2 regions of the Bradyrhizobium sp. RDI18 genome follow, and region 2 is predicted to be linked to the other one. Evidence: predicted binding sites of a transcription regulator. Region 2 holds the regulator's gene; the other holds the start of a gene.
What was found. The regulator LexA, encoded in region 2, represses DNA repair genes until DNA is damaged. The targets are predictions, from matches to a motif close to TGTTCNNNNTGTGTTCNG.
Positions count from the first base shown of each region.

Region 1: a site for LexA is predicted at 6,003-6,020, ahead of ACFXS9_RS31315 (ATP-dependent Clp protease adaptor ClpS). Genes of this name have one in related genera too.

Region 1 is NZ_JBICRN010000008.1:4,581,483-4,591,656, forward strand. It holds gene ACFXS9_RS31275 (type I secretion system permease/ATPase) at 1-996, shown strand, start outside; gene ACFXS9_RS31280 (HlyD family type I secretion periplasmic adaptor subunit) at 993-2,321, shown strand; gene ACFXS9_RS31285 (hypothetical protein) at 2,335-3,261, shown strand; gene ACFXS9_RS31290 (hypothetical protein) at 3,273-3,479, opposite strand; gene ACFXS9_RS31295 (GyrI-like domain-containing protein) at 3,510-4,121, opposite strand; gene ACFXS9_RS31300 (nuclear transport factor 2 family protein) at 4,244-4,675, shown strand; gene ACFXS9_RS31305 (methyltransferase family protein) at 4,779-5,249, shown strand; gene ACFXS9_RS31310 (GYD domain-containing protein) at 5,394-5,678, shown strand; gene ACFXS9_RS31315 (ATP-dependent Clp protease adaptor ClpS) at 6,051-7,778, shown strand; gene ACFXS9_RS31320 (hypothetical protein) at 7,850-8,221, shown strand; partial or broken gene ACFXS9_RS31325 (type III pantothenate kinase) at 8,457-9,200, shown strand; gene ACFXS9_RS31330 (dihydrofolate reductase family protein) at 9,385-9,915, opposite strand.
Region 2 is NZ_JBICRN010000008.1:1,201,147-1,211,320, forward strand. It holds gene ACFXS9_RS14600 (HAD family hydrolase) at 1-250, shown strand, start outside; partial or broken gene glp (gephyrin-like molybdotransferase Glp) at 279-1,489, shown strand; gene lexA (transcriptional repressor LexA) at 1,698-2,399, shown strand; gene ACFXS9_RS14615 (hypothetical protein) at 2,627-3,049, shown strand; partial or broken gene ACFXS9_RS14620 (ComEC/Rec2 family competence protein) at 3,371-5,667, opposite strand; gene ACFXS9_RS14625 (hypothetical protein) at 6,251-6,433, shown strand; partial or broken gene glnA (type I glutamate--ammonia ligase) at 6,548-7,977, shown strand; gene ACFXS9_RS14635 (YybH family protein) at 8,019-8,423, opposite strand; gene ACFXS9_RS14640 (glutamine--tRNA ligase/YqeY domain fusion protein) at 8,433-10,115, opposite strand.

The sequences.
Region 1 (10,174 bases), 3.4 Mb from region 2:
GACAAGAACGCGGTGATGACTTCCACCATCCGCTTCTTCCGCCTGCTATTGCAATCGCTGATGCTCGGCACCGGCGCCTGGCTCGCCATCGACCACGCGATCACGCCGGCAACCATCTTCGCCGCCAGCATCGTGATGGGCCGGGCGCTGGTCCCGGTGGAACAGGCGGTCGGCACCTGGAAGCAGTTCATCGGCGCGCGCGAGGCCTATGCGGAGGTGCGCGAGCTGCTCGGCGAGATCGACCTGACGCCACCGCACACCATCGTGCCGCGGGCGCGCAACACCATCGAAGTGCGCGAATTGCGCTGCCTGCTGCCGGCGCGCAAGGAGCCCGTCATCAGGGACCTGACGTTCGAGCTTGGCGGCGGCCAGGCGCTCGGCATCGTCGGCCCGAGCGGTTCCGGCAAGAGCACGCTGGCCCGCCTTCTCGTCGGCGCCATCCTACCCTCCGATGGACGGTTGCGCTTCGGCGGGCTCGATTACAGCCATTGGGATCCGCTCGAGTTCGGCCGCCATGTCGGCTATTTGCCGCAGGACGTCGGCCTGTTCGCCGGCACCGTGCGCGAGAACATTGCCCGCTTCGGCGATGCTTCGACGGACGAGATCATCGACGCCGCCAAGCGCGCCGGCATTCACGAGATGGTGCTCGACCTGCCGAAGCAATACGACACACGGTTGGGTCCCGGCGGCGTCGGCCTGTCCGGCGGGCAGCGGCAGCGTCTGGCGCTGGCGCGGGCGCTGCTCGGCCGCCCGCCCCTGCTCGTACTCGACGAGCCCAACGCCAATCTCGATGCCCCCGGCGAAGAGGCGCTGAAGGTGGCGCTACTGCAGGCCAAGAGCGAGGGTGCCACCATCATCGTGATCACCCACCGCACCACCATCCTCGACATCGTCGACGTCATGATGGTGCTGCGGGGCGGCATGCTCGACATGCTGGGTCCGCCGGGCGAGGTCTACCACGCGCTCCAGCAGGCTGCCGCGGGGCGCGCGTCATGACGGCGATCGGCGACGGCTTCGCCCCGATGCGCGACCGTGCGCGCTACGCACGCCCTTCGCGGCCGGCGCTGCTCGGTGCCGGCGTGGTGGCGGCGTTCCTTGCCGCGATGACGATGTGGGGAACGCTCGCGCCGATCTCCGGCGCAGCCATCGCCAGCGGCAACCTCCAGGTCGAGGGGCGGCGGCAGAGCGTGCAGCACCCCTATGGCGGCGTCGTCCGCCAGCTCACCGTTCGCGACGGCGCGCGCGTCGAAAAAGGTCAGCTCCTGATCCGGCTAGACGACAGCGACCCGCGCGCCAAGCTCGATGTGCTCACGGCCGATCGCGACGCTGCGCTCGCCGCGCGCGCACGGCTGGTCGCCGAACGAGACCGAAAAGATGCGCCGGAGTTCGACGAACATCTCCGCGCGCGCAGCGAACTATCCGCGTCGCGCCAGGCCATGGCCAACGAGACCGCGATGATGGCGGCGCGAAAGCACCAGTTCGCCGCCGAGACGGCGGTGCTGCGCGGCAAGATCAAGGAGCTCGAAGCGCAGATCGCGGGCACGCAGGCGCAGCTTGCCGGCACCGAGAAACAGCGGGAACTGCTGACCGACGAGATGAATGGCGCGCAACATCTGTTCGCGCAAGGCTATACGCCAAAGACCCGCATCCTTGCTTTGCAGCGCGAGGACGCCCGGCTGAAGGCCGATATTGGCGCGCAGCAGGCCAGCATCGCCGGCATGCAGCAGCAGATCGCGCAGAACGATCTCGAGATCGCCAGGGTGGAACGCGCACGGATGAGCGAGATCACCGACCAGTTGCGCGGATGCGAAAACAAGCTCGCGGAACTGACGCCCAAGATCGACGCCGCCACGGACGTGTTGGTCCGCACGCGGATCACGGCGCCGGCGACTGGCTCCGTCGTTGGCCTCGACGTCTTTACCGAGGGCGGCGTGATCCAGCCCGGCGCGCGGCTGATGGACATCGTGCCCACCGACAATCCGCTGATCGCCGCCGCAAAACTGAAACTCTCCGATATCAACGAAGTCGCCGTCGGCCACCGTGCCGAGGTGCAGCTCACCGGCGTCAACTATATCGAGCGTCCCCGGCTCTACGGCACCGTGCACACGGTGTCCGCCGACCGCCTGACCGACGACAAATCCGGGCTAGGCTATTACGCCGTCGAGGTCGCGCTCGATCCCGACGACGTCAAGAAGTCGCGCATCGACCTGCAGGCCGGCATGCCGGCCGAGGTGATCGTGCCGACGCGTCCGCGCACCCTGTTCGAATATCTGCTCGGTCCGCTGCGCGACGAGATCACCCGCGCGTTCCGCGAGCGCTGAGGAGGAGATGGCCATGGCCGACGCCGTCAAGAATGCCCGCCGCTCCGACGAAGCCGAGCGCAGCCGGCATCTCGCGGCAACCGAATCGGTTGCCTTCGCCACCATGCTGCTCGGCCTGCTCAACGACGCCGACACGGCGCTGCACCGCCTGGAGCACGAAGGGGAAGCCCGCGCGGCGCAGCCGGCTGCCCTGCACCCGCCTCCGGCAGATATGGTCCCGGCCGCGCTGCAGCCGGCCGATCCCGCACCCGGCCATGACGACCAGCATGCCGGCGTGATCGAACCTCCTGCGGCCGACCTTTCGCCTGCGGTCCACGCCGACGCCACGGCAACGAACACGCCGCAAGATACGACCGCGATGCTCGCCGAAGCTCCATCAGGCGACGTGCTCGCCACGCAGGCTTTTACATCGACGCCCGCGCTATCGAGCTTCAGCGCAGCTCTGGATCACGCGCCATCGGCAGGCGCAGGCAGCGCGCCGTCCGGCAGCAGCATCGCATCACCGTCATTCGATCTTGGCGCGTCCGCTCACAACCTTGCAGGCAGCCTCACCGGCATCGTCGACACCGCGCTTGCAACGGTATCGAGCACGATCGCAAGCGTGAGTGCCACCGTAGGGCAACTGACGGCGACCGTGACCGGCACCGCGAGCCATCTCCTCGACGGCTTGACCGGCACGGTGACCGGCCTGATCCATGACGCGCCGGCCCCCAGCCTGCTCGAACCGCTGACGACGAACCTTTCCGGCCCGACATCCAGCACAACGGATTTCTCCGGCACCGCGCAGCACGACATACCGCTGCTCGACACCGCGGGCGCGATACCGACCTCGCTGCTACATCCGATCCCGCTGCAGCTCGGCTTTCTCGGCCAGCCAACGATGGACGGCCATGAGCCGCATGACGGCGCATTCTCGGCGCTGGGGATCCATCATTTCTGAGAGATCAGCTTTTACCCAACCTTCATTTGCGTGGCCGGAGTCCGGTCAACCTCGGCAGCAACGTCGGTAATGATCTCGCGCAGCCAAACAAGGGCGGGATCCAGGTGAAAGGACGCCGGCCACTGCAGGGCTTCTCGGAATGCGGGGATGCGGACCGGCGCACGCAGCAGCTTCAGCGGAAAGTTTCGCGCGAAAATTACAGCGAGGCGATGATGCATTGTCGCGATGCGGGAGTGGTTCGCGGACTTTCAGTTCTGCCGCACAGGTTGGCGGATCACTGTCTTGAGCTTTTCAGGCGCCGTCTTGCGAGGGTCGCTCAGGTAGACCTCATGATGCCGACCGGTGAAATCGTAGCCGCCCGAAGGCATGATCTCCCCGTGCAACCTCGCGAGCAGCGGTCCTTCGTCGTCGTAGCTGCCCACGTGCAATGCCTGGAGGCAGAGGCCTTCCTCCAGGCTTTCGAGCCTCAGACTGTCAGGAAGCGCGCCGAGCTTCTCTCGCGCCTTGATCCTGGCGGCCAGAAAGGTTTCGTCATTCACATAGTCCGGCACCATGATCATCATGGTCCACTCCCATTCGTCCTTACGCCGTGCGGAGAAGCTTTCAGGGTCGGGAGCTGACCAGAGTCCCTCCAATGGCATCACGACGAAGTCGTTCCCGTTTGCCTTGCAGGAGAATTTGATCGTAAAGGCCGTCGCGTAGAGGCTTTCGACGGCGAGCCTATAGGCTTGGGCTGTGTTCGGGTCACCACGACCATCCACCATGAGGTAGGAAACCGGCGGCACATCGATCGTCACGAAGCGGTTAAGGGGAGCGGCAAAGAGTGGCTTCCTCACCTTCTTTAGATCCAGCTTTTCCATCTACCCCCTCACAGCATTCCGGATATGTTTGGACGGCCGAACCAGATCAGCCTTACTGGACCACACTAGACCACCTCGCGCAGAATGCACTGAGCCCGGAGAGCCATAGTGAGGGAGGCGGCATGGAAAAGAACGTAAAGGACTTGTTTGAGCGCTATGAGAACCTGTTCCGAACGGCGCTTAGGGATCAAGTGGATATGGACCAAGTGGTGTCCTCATACGCCACCGCGTTCGTTGCGGCCTCTCCGGCTGGCGTCAGTGTCGGCCGAAATGACGAACACCTGAAGCAGATGATGCAACAGGGGTTTGAAAATTATCGCCGGATCGGTACGAAGGATATGCGACTTCGCAATGTCCGCATCGCACCGATCGACGAGCACCATTGCCTGGCGCACGTCGCTTGGACCGCCATCTACAACCGTGGCAGCGAGCCGGATGTTTCCATCGATTTTGAGGTCCATTATCTGGTGCAGCAGCTCGAAGACACACCAAAGATCTTTGGATGGGTGTCAGGGGACGAGCAAGCCGTTCTGAAAGAACGCGGCATCATCTGAATTCCGCTTCCCACACGGTTCGCGTTCCGGTGCTGCCTGCGATTTTGTGCTATGCTTGCAAATAGCCTTCAGCCAGATCAAACGCTGTTTTCACCGGTCCGTTATGGCTGACATACCAGATACCGCTGGCGTCATTGTCCGGCCGCCAATCGCGTGGGCGCTCGCGGTGCTTGCCGGGCTCGCGCTCAACTGGCTCATGCCCTTGCCGTTCTTGCCGGCCGCGCTACCTGCAGGCTGGCAGGGCGCGACGGTGTTTGCCCTCGCGCTGGCGCTGGTCGCGTGGGCGATCTCTACCATCACCCGGGCCGGCTCGAACGTGCCCACCAACCTGCCGACCACCACCATCGTGGAGGCCGGCCCCTACCGCTTCACGCGAAATCCTATTTATCTCGGCATGGCGCTGGGGCTCATCGGCCTGGCCATTGCCTTCAACAGCCTCTGGCTGTTGATGACGCTGGTGCCCTTCGCGCTTGTCATCCGCTACGGTGTGATCGCCCGCGAGGAAGCCTACCTCGAGCGCAAGTTCGGGGACGTCTATCGCCGCTACTGCGCGCGGGTCCGGCGCTGGCTATAGGGCTTGTCGGCCAGGACCAGCGCCCCCGGGGGAACCCGCGCCTCGCCGTTCCCGCTCCGCAAAACGGCATGGGCATGGGTCGTGGGAAGGCGTATATTTGCGTGGTCCTTCGCGCAAAATGATCAACCTCTCATGGAGGTGGCCATGAAATATGTGCTGCTTGGTAATCTGAGCCCGGAATGGGCAAGCAAGCAATCGGAGCGGGTCAGCAAGGCCAAGACAAAACTCGACAAGCTAGGCATCAAGGTCGAGTCGATCCACTACACGCAGGGCTACTACGATTTCGTCGACATCGTCGACGCCCCGAATGAGGGAGCGATGCTCGCGTTCTCCGTCTGGTACGCGGCCCAAGGTCTGGGGCGGATCCAAAGCATGCCGGCTTTCGACGCCAAGACCTTCGAAGCCGCGATCAAGGACGCAGCGGGCTAAGCCCCGGAGCGTGGCTCACGGCTTTCCTGCGAACCACCCGTGCCCGCTTCGCTTGGGCGAGCAGGGTGTGGCATTGTTCGCGGGCGCGGGTGCCGCGCTTACCCCGGAGTGATCGAAAGCCGGCGCGCCAGGCTCGATGAAGGATGCCGCAAGCCGCTACGCAGCGATTACTGCGGTGGTACGGCTTGGTCCGGACCTGTGGCTCAATCTGCAGAAGCGCTACGATCTGGAGCGGGCCGAGCAGGAGCTTGGCGAGAAGATCAATGCTATTCCCCCAGGTTGGAAGTGGCGGTTCTCTGACCGCTTGACGCGGCGCGCCATCTATGTTCTCTTTTTGTTCTTTGGACATCGTGTACGAGGTCGCTTCTTTCCATGCATGACATTTGCACCGACGCCGGGTCGATCACGCTCTTCATTCATAATGACGACGATACGCCCGTCGAATTCGTCCGGCAGCTCCTTCGCAACGTCTTCGGCAAGTCCGAACGGGAAGCGATCGCATTCACCGCGCTGATCGAGAACGAAGAGAAGGTGGCCTGCGGCCCCTACCCCGGCCCGGTCGCTAAGGCGCTGCTGGATTCGGCACGGCAAAGCATCAGCGCCGCCGGTCATGGTTTGCTGATCACCAGCGAAACCGCGGCCACGCAAGGCGCATGCGATCTTTGCGGAGCACCGGCGACTGGCAGTGAAATCCTGCTCGCCGGCAGGACAGCGTGCCTCTGCAACGGCTGCCTGCTTGCCGTCAGGCTCGCATCGGAGGCCGTGCCTGGAGACGAGTTCAAACACGCCTGGCTCGCGCTTGACTGGCACTTTGCCGGAATCCCGCGAAACCAGTTGGTGACGAGAGCGCGGCAGTTTCCCGGCCACATGCTCGCCGACGTCCAGGTCGCGGTCGACCAGTTGCTCGCCTCGCCGCTGCACTTCTTCGGCATTCACGAGGAGTATCGCTATGAGACGCTGGCATTTGCGGCCCTGATGAAGCAGGGCCGGAACGCTCCCGCGCTTGCGCCGGCGCAGTACCACGACGTCGAGATCGGTGAAGCGCAGCCGGTGAAATGCCTGCATAACGGACTGTGGCTGTGCAGAGCCGGCGAGCTCCGCTACGCCGTGCTGCTATCGTTTCATCGTGAATACCAGCATGAGGCTGCGATACGTATCGAGATCGCCGTGCCGACCGGCGCCGCCGGCGACGCACTGGTGCAACGTTCGTTCGCCGAGCTTGAAGAGGCGGTGCACGCCGCGCGTTCCTATCGCGGCAAGATCCTTTCGCTCGAAGGTGGATCCGACTATCGCGGACGGTCGCGCGGGGTCATGGTGCACCGGCTGCCGGCAGTCGGACGTGATGAAGTCATCTTGCCCGAACAGACGCTGAAGCTGCTCGATCGCAACGTCATGGGCTTTGTCGGCAATCGCGCGGCGCTTCGCAAGCTGGGCCAATCGACCCGCAAGGGCATCCTGCTTTACGGCCCGCCGGGCACCGGCAAGACGCACACGATCCGTTACCTCGCGACCAATTTGCCCGGACATACGACGTTGATCATCACGGCCGAGCAGGTGGGGTTGCTCGGCGTCTATATGAAGCTGGCGCGCCTGTTGCAGCCAACGATGGTAGTGATCGAGGACGTCGACCTCATAGCCCGCGATCGCGAAGAGATGGGATCGTGTGAAGAGCCGCTGCTCAACAAGCTGCTCAACGAAATGGACGGGCTGAAGGAGGACTCCGACATCCTGTTCGTCCTCACCACCAACCGGCCGGAGCAGCTTGAAGGCGCGCTGGCCGGCCGGCCCGGACGCATCGACCAGGCGATCGAAGTGCCGCTGCCCGACGGCATCGGCCGCAGCAAGCTTGTTCAGCTCTATGGCAAGGAGCTGCCGATGGACCAGACCATCATTGATGAGACCGTGAACCGCACGAAGGGCGTCAGCGCCGCGTTCATCAAGGAATTGATGCGGCGTATCGCGCAAGCGAGCATTTTTCGGGATGACGGTTCGACGGTCGAATCCGGCGACATCAGCGAAGCGCTGGACGACATGTTGTTCACTGGCGGCAGACTCAACGTCACCCTGCTCGGCGGGGCGCAGGAAATGGCAGGCTCTTGATCGGACTTGGCTTGGTAGAATAGGTTTTGACCTGCTACATGCCATGAACCCGATCGTCTGAGCCAGCGGCTATGAGCGTTTCAGCCGACGCCCTGTACAAAATGTCCGACGTCGAATTGCTGACGGCCTATGTAGAGGCACGGCGACAGTTCGTCGAAAAGAAGTTCGCGCGCGACACGCAGCGGGCGCGGCTGGAGTGGCTCAGAGCCAAAATGTTCGTCGGCAGCCCGGGCGGGGTCACCGAGCGCAACATGGCTATCGACGTTTCCGAGGAAATCGCGCGCAAGGGCCAGGAACTGCGCGAGATGACGCGAGAGCTCGATCTGCTGAAGGTCGATGTCGACGTCATCGGAATCGTCATTCGATCCCGCGGCGCGCCGGCACTGGTCGCCGCACAAGCGGAAGACGCGGTTCAAGGCGACGCCGAGCGCGAAGGCCATTGAAGCGCCTGAGGCACCCTTTGCACGTCAGAGTTAGTTGATAGGTGCTCCGTCCATCGAGCACGTGCACAGCGGCAGCCTCTAGCAGGTCAAGATATTTGCGCGATGCAGTTGATAAATGGCGCGCCACCGCCGATGAAGATGCGCACTATTGCTTCCCCGTGGCGCCGCGCCCAGATAATGTGACGCTGTAACGCAGGACTTGATCAATGCTTTTAGCTATTGAGCAGGAAACACCAACAGCCTGTTCGCGGTTCACGACGGCGACCATTGGATCGCCCAATGGCGATCGGCTACCGAGCCTAGCCGTACAGCCGATGAATACGCCGTGTGGCTGTCGCAGCTCATGGCGATGCACAAACTTGAGCTCAGCCTTTTGAATGCCTGTGTGATATCGAGCGTAGTGCCGCAGTCAATCTTCAACCTGCGAAACCTGTCGCGTCGCTACTTGCACGCCGAGCCGTTGATCGTTGGTGAGAATACCGAGCTGGGCATCGAGGTGCGGACCAAGAAGCCCTCGGAGGTCGGATCGGACCGTCTGGTCAATGCGCTGGGCGCGCTCAAGCTCTATTCCGGGCCATTGATCATTGTCGATAGCGGGACCGCCATCACGCTGGACGTGATCGGAAGTGATGGCGGCTTCGAGGGAGGTGTGATCGCGCCAGGCGTCCACCTGTCGATGGAGGCCCTGCATGCAGCCGCCGCGAAGCTTCCCAGAATTGCGCTGCAAAAGCCACGACGGGTGGTAGGCGATGACACAGTTAGCGCCATGCAGTCCGGTATTTTCTGGGGTCACGTTGCGCTCATCGAAGGAATGATTGCTCGCATTAAGGCTGAGCGGAACGAAGCAATGACGGTCGTCGCCACCGGCGGTGTCGCATCGTTGTTCCACGACGCCACCAAGGCGATAGATCACTTCGATCCCGACCTGACGATTCGCGGTCTGCTGGAGATATACCGGCGTAGTACGGGATCACGGTGACAATGCACTCAATTCGAGAACTTAACGGGCTCAATCGAAGGAGCGGCCGATTTGGCTGCAATCGCGTATTCCGAAATGGCGCGCTACGCCGGATAGACACGACGAATACAATCTGCCGTTCCTACTTCGCTAGCGCCGCTAGCGAGCGCAGATCGCTGCGATTTCCATCCGGCGAGTCGCGAGATTAAGCAGGAACGTAGGTCAACCTGATCACATCCTCGCCAATCCGATCATTAGTCACAAGGCGGAGCGGCGGCCGGGGTCCGGCGAAATATGGCCTGCCGTGGCCGAGCACGACAGGGTGCAGGTAGATCCGATACTCATCGATCAGGCCAAGTTCGGTGAGGCTTCGCGCCAAGTCCGGGCCAGCAACTTCGATCTCCCCGTCGCGCTCGGCCTTCAGCTCACGAATCGCGCCCTCGAGATCATCCCCAACAAGCGTGGCGTTGGGGCCGACCGACTTCAACGAGCGCGAGACGACCCATTTCGGCTGGCTCCGCCACGCCGCCGCGAAGGCGTGTTCCTCTGCACCCCACTCAGGATGATCGTCGTCCCAGTAGCGCATGATCTCATACATTTGGCGACCGTACACACTACCTGCCTGCCGCTGAGCCTCCTCGATGAAGTGGCGGAAGAGCGTAGGGCTTGGCGCGAACGCCATATGGTCGACGTAGCCGTCGAGGGACTGGTTCATTCCGAACACGAGCTTAGCCATACCCAATTCCTTCCTCACGCGGCACATCCACGCGGTTCTGATTGCGGTATGCAATCGGTTGTAAGCTAGATTGACTGATTTTAAATCGCAATTGGGAACGGCGACGGCACGTTCGCCCGCGATCAAGTGCGCGCTGTCGCGCAGCGGTGCAAGTCGTGAGCCGGAAAGAGGTTCGCGTTCGTGGGCTGCGGAGCGAGCTGCTGCGAACGTTAACCGCCGCCTCTGGCGTAGAGGCGGCGGTGCCGGGCGTTCGTGCCTT
Region 2 (10,174 bases):
TTCGCAGGCCTATGCGGATGTGCTCGGCCATTTCCGCCAGATATTCCTGTCCTCCAGCATCGGTTTGCGCAAACCCGACGCCGAAGCCTATGATCATGTGGTAAGAGCGATCGGCGTGCCGGCGTCGCGGATCCTGTTCTTCGACGACTCGGCTGCCAATATCGAAGGTGCCCGGGCGCGCGGCCTTTCTGCCATCCACGTGACATCGACGGATGACGTGGCGAGGGCACTGACCGCACTTGGAATTTAAGCACTTGGAATTTGAGGGAGGTCTGCCCGTGGCGTTGATGCCGGTTGCCGATGCATTGTCTGCCATCCTTGCGGGCGCCGATCCCCTGCCCGAAGAATTGGTGGCGCTCGATGACGCGCATCACCGCATTCTCGCACGCGACGTCGCAGCAAAGCGGACGCAGCCGCCGCAGGCGATGTCGGCGATGGACGGCTATGCGGTGCGCGCGGCTGACGCCGCCGATGTCAGCGCACGGCTGAAGGTGATCGGCGAGGTCGCCGCCGGCCGCCCGTTCGAGCGGAAGGTCGGCAAAGGCGAAGCGGTGCGGATCTTTACCGGCGGCGTGATCCCCGATGGCGCCGACGCTGTCATCATCCAGGAAGACACTGGCGTCGACGGCGATCATATCACCATCACGGAAGCAGCCGTTCCGGGGCGGCATATCCGCGCCGCGGGCGTTGATTTCCGCGAAGGCGACGTCCTCCTCAAACGCGGGCGCCGCCTCACCGACCGCGACCTCTCGCTCGCCGCCGGCATGAACTACCCGGAGCTTGCGGTGCACCGCCGCCCGAAGGTTGCGATGCTGGCGACCGGTGACGAACTGGTGATGCCGGGTGCAACCCCCAGCCCCGGCCAGATCGTCTATTCCAACGGCTACAGCTTGCGGGCGCTGGCGCGGGCCGAGGGGGCAGAAATCATCGACCTCGGGATCGCCGCCGACACCGTTGCCGCGACCACGGAAGGCATCCGCCGTGCCCGCAAGGCCGACGCGGACATCCTGATCACCCTGGGCGGCGCTTCGGTCGGCGACCACGACCTCGTCAAGCGGTCGCTGGAGGCCGAGGGCGTCGCCATGGCGTTCTGGCGGATCGCGATGCGGCCGGGCAAGCCGATGATGCATGGCAGGCTGGAGGCGATGCGGGTGATCGGCTTGCCCGGCAATCCCGTCTCCTCCTATGTCTGCGGCTTCCTGTTTCTGGTGCCGCTGATTCGCGCTCTATCGGGCCGCGATACCATCCATCACCCGCGCGAAAACGCCCTGCTCGGCCGCGATCTCGCCGCCAACGACCAGCGCGAAGACTATCTTCGCGCCAGCCTCGAAGCGCGCGACGACGGCACGCTGGTTGCCGTGCCGGTGAACCATCAGGACTCGTCGCTATCAGGAATCTCGCTGCGGCACGTGCACTTGTGATACGTCCGCCGTTCGCGCCGGCTGCCGCAAAGGGATCGCGTTGCGAGCTGCTCCGGCTGCCGGAATGACGCCGGAACGGCGCTCCAACAGCGCCTTGGTGCCGGAACCGCAATGCGTTCACCTGAAATTAAGTGGTTGCGGAACACATATCGAACATATAGTGTCCGTTCATGATTTGTTTCGACTGCTAGTGTCCTTGATTGAGAGTTTGGGGACTCCACGATCTGGGCTCTGAAGATTCGGAACGAGACGAAGCCAACCGGGGGATTGCTCGCGATGCTTACGCGCAAACAGTATGAACTTCTGCGTTTCATCAATGAACGGCTGAAAGAGGCCGGCGTGCCGCCCTCCTTCGACGAGATGAAGGACGCGCTCGATCTGCGCTCCAAATCTGGAATCCACCGCCTCATCACCGCACTGGAGGAGCGGGGCTTCATCCGCCGCCTGCCCAACCGCGCCCGCGCCATCGAAGTCATCAAGCTGCCCGAGCTCGCAGCCGCCGCCAACAGCCGCCGCGGCTTCACGCCGAGCGTCATCGAGGGTACGCTCGGCAAACGCACGGTGAGCGCGCCGGCCGCCGAGGACGACGGCAATCGGCCGGTCGCCGTGCCTGTCATGGGCCGGATCGCCGCCGGTACGCCGATCGAGGCGCTGCAGACCCGCAGCCACACCATCAGCGTACCGCCTGATATGCTCGGCTCCGGCGAACATTACGCGCTCGAAGTGCGCGGCGATTCCATGGTGGACGCCGGCATTCTCGACGGTGACATGGCGCTGATCCAACGCAACGAGACCGCCGACACCGGCGATATCGTCGTGGCGCTGATCGACGAGGAGGAAGCGACGCTAAAGCGCTTCCGCCGCCGCGGCGCCTCGATCGCGCTCGAGCCCGCCAACACTGCCTATGAAGTCCGCATCCTGCCACCGAACCGGGTCCGGATTCAGGGCAAGCTGATCGGGCTCTACCGCAAATACTGACCCGTTATGCCGTCCGGGCCGTGACGGAAAAGAGCCCCGGCCCGCGGCCGGGGTTTTTTGTTGTGCGTTTGGAACCAACGAGCGTTAGCGCGTTTGTGAATGTGGCGCATTGCGCCAGTCGCAGAATTGCCCAGAAACGAGAGAAGGCTCTGCGCCATGTCCACTCTGATAGAGGCCTGTGCCTCTTCTAGACACAGGTCAGCTATCTCAAACGAGGGAGCCATCCGATGTGTGACTATAGCCTGCATGCTGTGGCTACGCGGCCTGCCGTGGTCGGCGAAACGCTGATCACCACGACGTTCCGCGGTACATCGACCCGCGGCTTTGCGTCGGAACGCGAGCCTGCAGTGGCGGTCTGCATGCTTCCCGGCACCGAACTGGCGTTCGCTGAGGACGTCAAATACGACAACCGGTGGATCTGGACTCGAACCACCGACTGGCGGGTCGGCAAGTTCAATCAAATCGACCCCCATATTTCCGACCGTCACCATGACGCGATCGAATTTCCCGACGGAAGCCATGTGCTGGTGACGCAGCTTTGCGAAGGCCAGCGCGCGACCGTGCTGCAATTGCCGGTGGTCCAGACCGGCGGCGAACGCGCCCCGAAGGTAACGGAAGCGCCTCCGGCCGAATCGATCGTGACCGGATAAACGCCCACGCTCATATGATCCGCCGGTCCAGGCCGGCGGATCATGGGGGTACATTTTTCAGAACGCGGCACCGCAGGGGGCAGTCGGTGGTCAACAAGGTAACGTGGCAAAAGGCCGGGCGCGTCACTGAGCCCGGGCGGTACATGTTCAGGTACGGCTGGCTCACCATCACGGCCGAAGATCTCGCAATCTGGCAGCAATTCCCCGACGCGTCGTTCACGCTGGTCGCTCTGCCGTCGGCGCCCGACGCGCCCGAGGAATTCCATCTCGGCGCGTTCGAAATTCCAGCCAAACCCACGGTCGACGAGCACTGACGCCCGTCTACTCCTCCGCCTGAAGGTCTGCCTCAGCCGGCGTGGCATCGACGCTGCGCGGTGGCACGACGCGCGGCGCAAGCACGGTGGTGTCGGCCGCGCTCTCGTCAGCCGTAGCCGGCGACCATGGGCGGTCGATCCCCTCGGCTTGACTGCCTCGACGACAAATCCCTCGCGGCTACGCCGCAGCGCCATGGCACCCTGGCGCCGCAACCGTTCGGAATCGATAATCGAAGCCGCGCATGATGCGGGCGCCTGCCGCAGCGTCACAATGATTGCCGCGCGCTCGCAATCGTCCGAAAATGCCTCGGGCCTGAGCGCCTGCGCGACCAGGCCGCCGCCGACGGATTGCACCACGCAGCCAAGATCGTCGCATGAGACGCCTGACGTGAGCGAGGCGTCAGCCGCGGTTCGCGCGTCCGCATCCGCCGCCAGCCACTCCTTCAGGAGGAAGACGTCGCGAGACCCCTTGGCCGCGTGCATCAAATGCAGCCGGCCATCCTGGCCGCGCACCCCGACATTGCGTCCGTCGGCGGAAATCAGGATATCGGGCTGCGGCACCCTCGCCGCCCACAGCGCCGCTGACAGTACCAGCGCCGCACCCGACCACCGCAGCGGCGTGCGCAACAGGCCGAGCAGGACAATGCCGAGGCTCGCCGCAATCAGCGGGCCGATGCCGAACGCCGGCACCCGGCCGACCGCGCCGGGTAACGCCGCGACCCATTGCGTCACCGCAATCATCCAGTCGATACCTACGCCCATGATCGCCCAGAACAGCCGATCGAAGCCGAACGGCATCGCGGCGAGGCCGAGCAAACCCGCCGGCATCACCAGCGCGGAGACCACCGGCATCGCCGCGAGGTTGGCCAGCACGCCGTAAGGCGTGACCCGGTGAAAGTGAAAGGCGGCGTAAGGCATGGTCGCAAGCCCCGCTACCAGTGAGGCCAGCAACAGCATGGTGACTTCGCGGCCGCCCCACAGCGCCACGCGCGCCGTTGCGGTATGATCCGCCGTCGCGAACAGGCGCGGCATGCCGATCTGCACCAGCGCCACCAGCCCCAACGTCGCCGCAAACGACATCTGGAAACTCGGATGTACCAGCGCTTCCGGCGCGACCGTGAGCACGATCAGGGCGGCGACCGCGAGCGTGCGAAACGTGATCGCGCGGCGGTCGACAATGACGGCGATCAGCACCACGGCAGTCATGAAGAACGATCTCTGCGTCGCGACCTCGGCGCCCGACAGCAGCAAATAGAACGCAGCGGCAACGAGGGCCGCCGCCGCCGACCACTTCTTGATGGGCTGGCCGACCGTGAGCACGGGAAACAGCGCCAACAGCGCCCGGACCGCGAAAAACACGACGCCGGCGACAACGGCCATGTGGTAGCCGGAGATCGACAGCACATGGCCGAGACCGGAGATGAACATCGCGTCGTTCACCGGTGGCGAGATCGCATCGCGCCGCCCGGTCAACAGAGCGGTCGCAATCGCGCGCTTGTCGCCTTCCAGTGTGGTCCTGATCCGCGCATCGATCGTATCGCGCAGGCCTTGCATCACGGCCGAATAGCGCAGGCGGAGCCCGCCACCCGCGGCTGGCGGCTCGGTGGTCTTGATAGCGCCCATCACGAAACCCGAGGCCCCGATGCCGGCGAAAAACATGTCGCGGCTGAAATCGTAACTGCCCGGCCGCACCGGCGAAAGCGGCGGCAATAGCCGCGCCTTCAATTCAACGAAGCTGCCGACCGGCGGGGCCGTACCCTTCCTTACCGAGAGCCGTACGCGCTCCAGCTTCGTCGTTCCGCGCGCGCTTTCCATGGTGACGACGCGAAGGACAAAACGGTCGGTGCGCTCGCGAATGTCGCGCGTCTCGACAAAACCCGTCAGCGACACCGAAAACATCGGCCGCGCCAGCACGCCATGCGCGATCCGCGCGGTCTTCCAGGTCGCTATCGCGAAGCCCGCGGCGACCGCCGCGATCATCACCGCAGCGGGAAAGAATTTCTGCCGCCGCAACAGCACCGCCACCGCGCACAGCGCGATCGCCACAATGGCAGCCACCGACAGCACCGGCTCATGATCGGCGGCGAAGTAAAACGCAATGCCGGTACCGAATGCGACCGGCACCCAGGGCAGCAACCGGCCGGCACCCGCTTCGGCGCGTGCCCATGTACGCAGGGTCTCGATCAGGGGCGGCCAGAACGCGGGACGCGACGGCAAAATGCCGCCGACCGGCGCCGCAGCGCGCGGCGGCCAGGTGCCGGCATAGCCCCGTTTTCGGCCCGACGTGTCGCCCTGCTCCGCCACCGAGCCCTACACCTTACGATCTCGTGGAGACCGCAAGACTACCGGACGCTGTATTCAGCCCGCTAGCGGAACGGAAGCAGAAACCTGAAGAAATGCACGCCGGCTGGGGTTACAATCGAACGCTATGGATTGAACCGGAATCAGGACAAAGAAGCGACATGAAGCTTGCGGCCAGCCTTTTATCTGCGGTGATCTTGATCACCTCTCACGCCAATGCCGCCACTCCGGAGCAATGTCGCTTCATCGAGGCGAGGGCCGCGCGCGAAGCCTGCTATCAGCGCCAGGAGATCGCACGTGCTGCCCGGCAAAAAGGCGAACGAGGCCCGGCAGGCCGAGCAGCAAAAGCCCTACGAGCCCATGACGGCGGAGGACGCCCAGCTCGCAAAGTCCCTGCGCAGTATTTGCCGGGGTTGCTAGGCGGCCGGCGCCACGTTCCAATCCCGCCAGCTCACCGCCCGGAAACCGCTCTTGCAAGTGCGCCGCAGCAGGATGCACACTGTGCGCGCATGACCAGGTGTCAACGTCTACGGCTCTCAGCTCGACTGGAATTCACAGTTGCGCTCAACAAGAGGAGCATGACCCCATGCGAGAAACCGAAATCCACGACTATGCACGGCAGTTGCTGGAAGCGCATGGCCCCAAGGCCATCGCGGAAGCGGCCCAGAACGCCATCGAACTCGAGGCAAAAGGCGAGGCCGAACTGGCCAGAACCTGGCGGCATATCGAAGACGCGATGAAGCTCATGCGCGGGCCGCACCAAAGCTGAGGCTGCCGGCGCGGCAACGCAGAACGTGGTCCAAGACCCGTCGCAAGCCGCTTCGCCACGGCTGAATCGCGGCACGACCTCCACGATGCGCCTCTCCATGACAGGAGTGAAGCCATGTTTCCGAAGTGTGCGACAGCCGAAGACCTCGTGAAAGCGATCAGCGACGAGAAGGTGCAGATGATCGATCTGCGCTTCACCGACTTGCCTGGGGTATGGCAGCATTTTTCCATCCCGCCGGGTGCGGCGAGTGTCGACGCTCTCAGCGAAGGCATTGGATTCGACGGCTCATCCATCCGCGGCTTCCAGGAAATCCAGGAAAGCGACATGCTGGTCGTGCCGGACCCGACCACGGCCTTCCTCGACCCGTATTCCCCTTCATCGACCCTGGTCCTGATCTGCAACATCCGCGACCCCGTGACCGGTCAACCCTATAGCCGTGACGCCCGTTACATCGCCCAGAAAGCCGAAACCAACCTGAAAGGCACCGGCCACGCCGATACGAGTTACTTCGGCCCAGAGGCGGAGTTCTTCGTGTTCAACGACGTGCGCTACGGACAGGGGATCAACTACGCCTTCCACGAAATCGATTCCAGCGAAGGCAGTTGGAATACGGGCAAGGAGGAAGCGCCAAATCTGGGCCACAAGCCGCGCCCCAAGGAGGGATATTTTCCCGTTCCCCCGACCGACAGCATGCAGGCTCTCCGCACCGACATGGTGCTGACGATGGAACAGCTCGGCATCCAGATCGAAGCCCATCACCATGAAGTCGCGACCGGCGGCCAGAACGAGATCGACATGCGCTTCACTACACTCACCCGCATGGCCGACAATCTGATGATCTATAAATACGTGGTGAAGAACACCGCCCGCGAGCACGGCATGACCGCAACGTTCATGCCGAAGCCGCTGTTCGAGGACAACGCCTCGGGGATGCACGTTCACCAGTCCCTGTGGAAGGGCGAGACCAATCTGTTCTACGACAAGGGCGACTATGCCGAGTTGAGCCAGCTCGGCCGCTACTACATCGGCGGTCTGTTGACCCACGCCTGGGCGCTGTGCGCGCTTTGTGCCCCCACCACGAACTCCTATCGGCGCCTGGTGCCAGGCTATGAAGCTCCGATCAATCTGGTCTATTCCCAGCGCAACCGATCAGCCTGCTGCCGGATTCCGATGTATTCGCCGAACCCGCGGGCAAAGCGGGTCGAGTTTCGCTCGCCGGATCCCTCCTGCAATCCCTATCTGGCCTTTGCCGCGATGCTGATGGCCGGTCTTGACGGCATCACCAGCCGGATCGATCCGGGCAGCCCGATCGACAAGAACCTGTATGACCTGCCGCCTGCCGAGGCAAAGGACGTGAGATCGACACCGGGATCGCTGGATCAGGCGCTTGACGCGCTCGAGCGCGATCACGCCTTCCTGTCCGCGGCGATGTGTTCACGGCCGACGTGGTCGAGACCTGGCTCGACTACAAGCGGAAGAAAGAGGTCGATCCGATCCGGCTGCGCCCACATCCATACGAGTTCCATTTGTATTACGATATCTAGAACGGGATGACGCAGGGACCGCGTCCTGACGCGCAACCGGCCTACGGCTCAATCAGCGGTGTCTTCGACGAGACATGATGGCTGACTATCTTCCATTCGCCGTCTTCGCGAACGATCACCCAGGTAATTTTCACCACCAGCGGCTCGGCACCCATCTCGATGGTAAAGGTCGCGGTGCCCGCGACGTTGATCAGGTCGATAGCCGCTTGCGCCGTCCTGACATCGGTGAATTGAACGGATGGCGACTGCCAGCGCGGCAGCCCTTCGAAATAGGCCTTAACGCCGTCATTGCCGCGATAGAAGTTCGGGTTCGAGCCGAAGAAGAACGCGTTCTTCGAATAAAGCGACGCGAGAGCCTTGGCATCCAGCCCGCTGAAAGCCTTCGTCCATTTTCCCATGATGCCGGCGACGATATCTTCGGTCGCAATCCGTTCGGATGACGCCATCGATTGACCTCACCCCTTCCCGCCGACTTCCTTGGCAAACGTGTCGCGCAGGCCGATGGTGCGGTTGAACACCGGCTTGCCCGGCGCGGAATCCTTGTCGCGCACGAAATAGCCCTGCCGCTCGAACTGCATCACCTCGCCCGAATTGTCTGATGCGACCGACGGCTCGACCCGCGCCTCGGGCAGCACTTCCAGCGATTCCGGATTGAGATCCGCGGCGAAATTCGCGGCACTCGGGTTTGGGTTCGAGAAGAGCTGATTGTAGACGCGGATTTCCGCCGGTACCGAATCCTTGGCCGACAGCCAGTGCATGGTGGCCTTGACCTTGCGGCCGTCAGGGGCGTTGCCGCCCTTGGTCGCGGGATCGTAGGTACAGCGCAGTTCGACCACTTCGCCGGCGTCGTTCTTGATGACGCCGGTGCATTTGATGAAATAGGCATAGCGGAGCCGCACTTCGTTGCCCGGCGAGAGGCGGAAGAACTTTTTCGGCGGGTTCTCCATGAAATCGTCGCGCTCGATATAGAGCTCGCGGCCAAACGAAATTTTTCGCGTACCCAACGACGGATCGTCGGGATGGTTGACGGCCTCGAGCTCTTCCGTTTGCCCTTCCGGATAATTCTCGATCACGACTTTCAGCGGCCGCAGTACGGCCATCCGCCGCTGCGCCGTCTTGTTGAGGTGCTCGCGAATGCAAAATTCCAGCATGCCGACATCGACCACGCTGTTGGCTTTCGCGACCCCGATACGCTTGACGAATTCGCGCACCGCCGCCGGCGGCACGCCGCGGCGCTTCAACCCGGCAATCGTCGGCATGCGCGGATCGTCCCAGCCGGAGACGTGACCATCGCGGACGAGCTGTGTCAGTACGCGCTTCGACAGCAGCGTATAGGTCAGGTTGAGGCGGGCGAATTCATACTGGCGCGGCTTTGACGGCACCGGCAGCTTGTCCAGCAGCCACTCATAGAGCGGGCGGTGGTCCTCGAATTCCAGCGTGCAGATCGAATGCGTGATGCCTTCGATGGCGTCCGACTGGCCGTGGGCATAATCGTAGCTCGGATAGATCGACCATTTGGTGCCGGTGCGCGGATGCTCGGCATGGAGGATGCGGTAGAGCACGGGGTCGCGCAGGTTGATGTTGCCGGCCGCCATGTCGATCTTGGCGCGCAGCACGCGGCTGCCGTTCGGAAACTCGCCGGCCTTCATGCGTCGGAAGAGGTCGAGGTTTTCCTCCACCGTGCGGTCACGAAACGGCGAGTTCTTGCCGGGTTCCGTCAGCGTGCCGCGGTTGATACGGATTTCCTCCTGCGACTGGTCGTCGACATAAGCATGGCCCGCCTTGATCAGGCCCTCCGCCCAGTCATACAGACGATCGAAATAGTCGGAGGCGTAATAGAGGTCGGTTCCCCAGTCGTAGCCGAGCCAATGCACGTCGGCCTGGATGGAATCGATATATTCCTGCTCTTCCTTGGTCGGGTTGGTGTCGTCGAAGCGCAGATGACACTTGCCTCCGAACTCCTGCGCGATGCCGAAATTGAGGGCAATCGACTTGGCATGGCCGATATGCAGATAGCCGTTCGGCTCCGGCGGAAATCGGGTCACGATCCGGCTGTGCTTGTCGGAAGAGAGATCGGCCTGGACGATGTCGCGGATGAAATCGCGCCCCGCCTCTGCCGTTACCGGTTCTGTGGTCATCCTGAGTTCCTGTTAGGGATTGGCGAACCTTCTGCCAAATTCGCCTCTGTGAGCCAAGC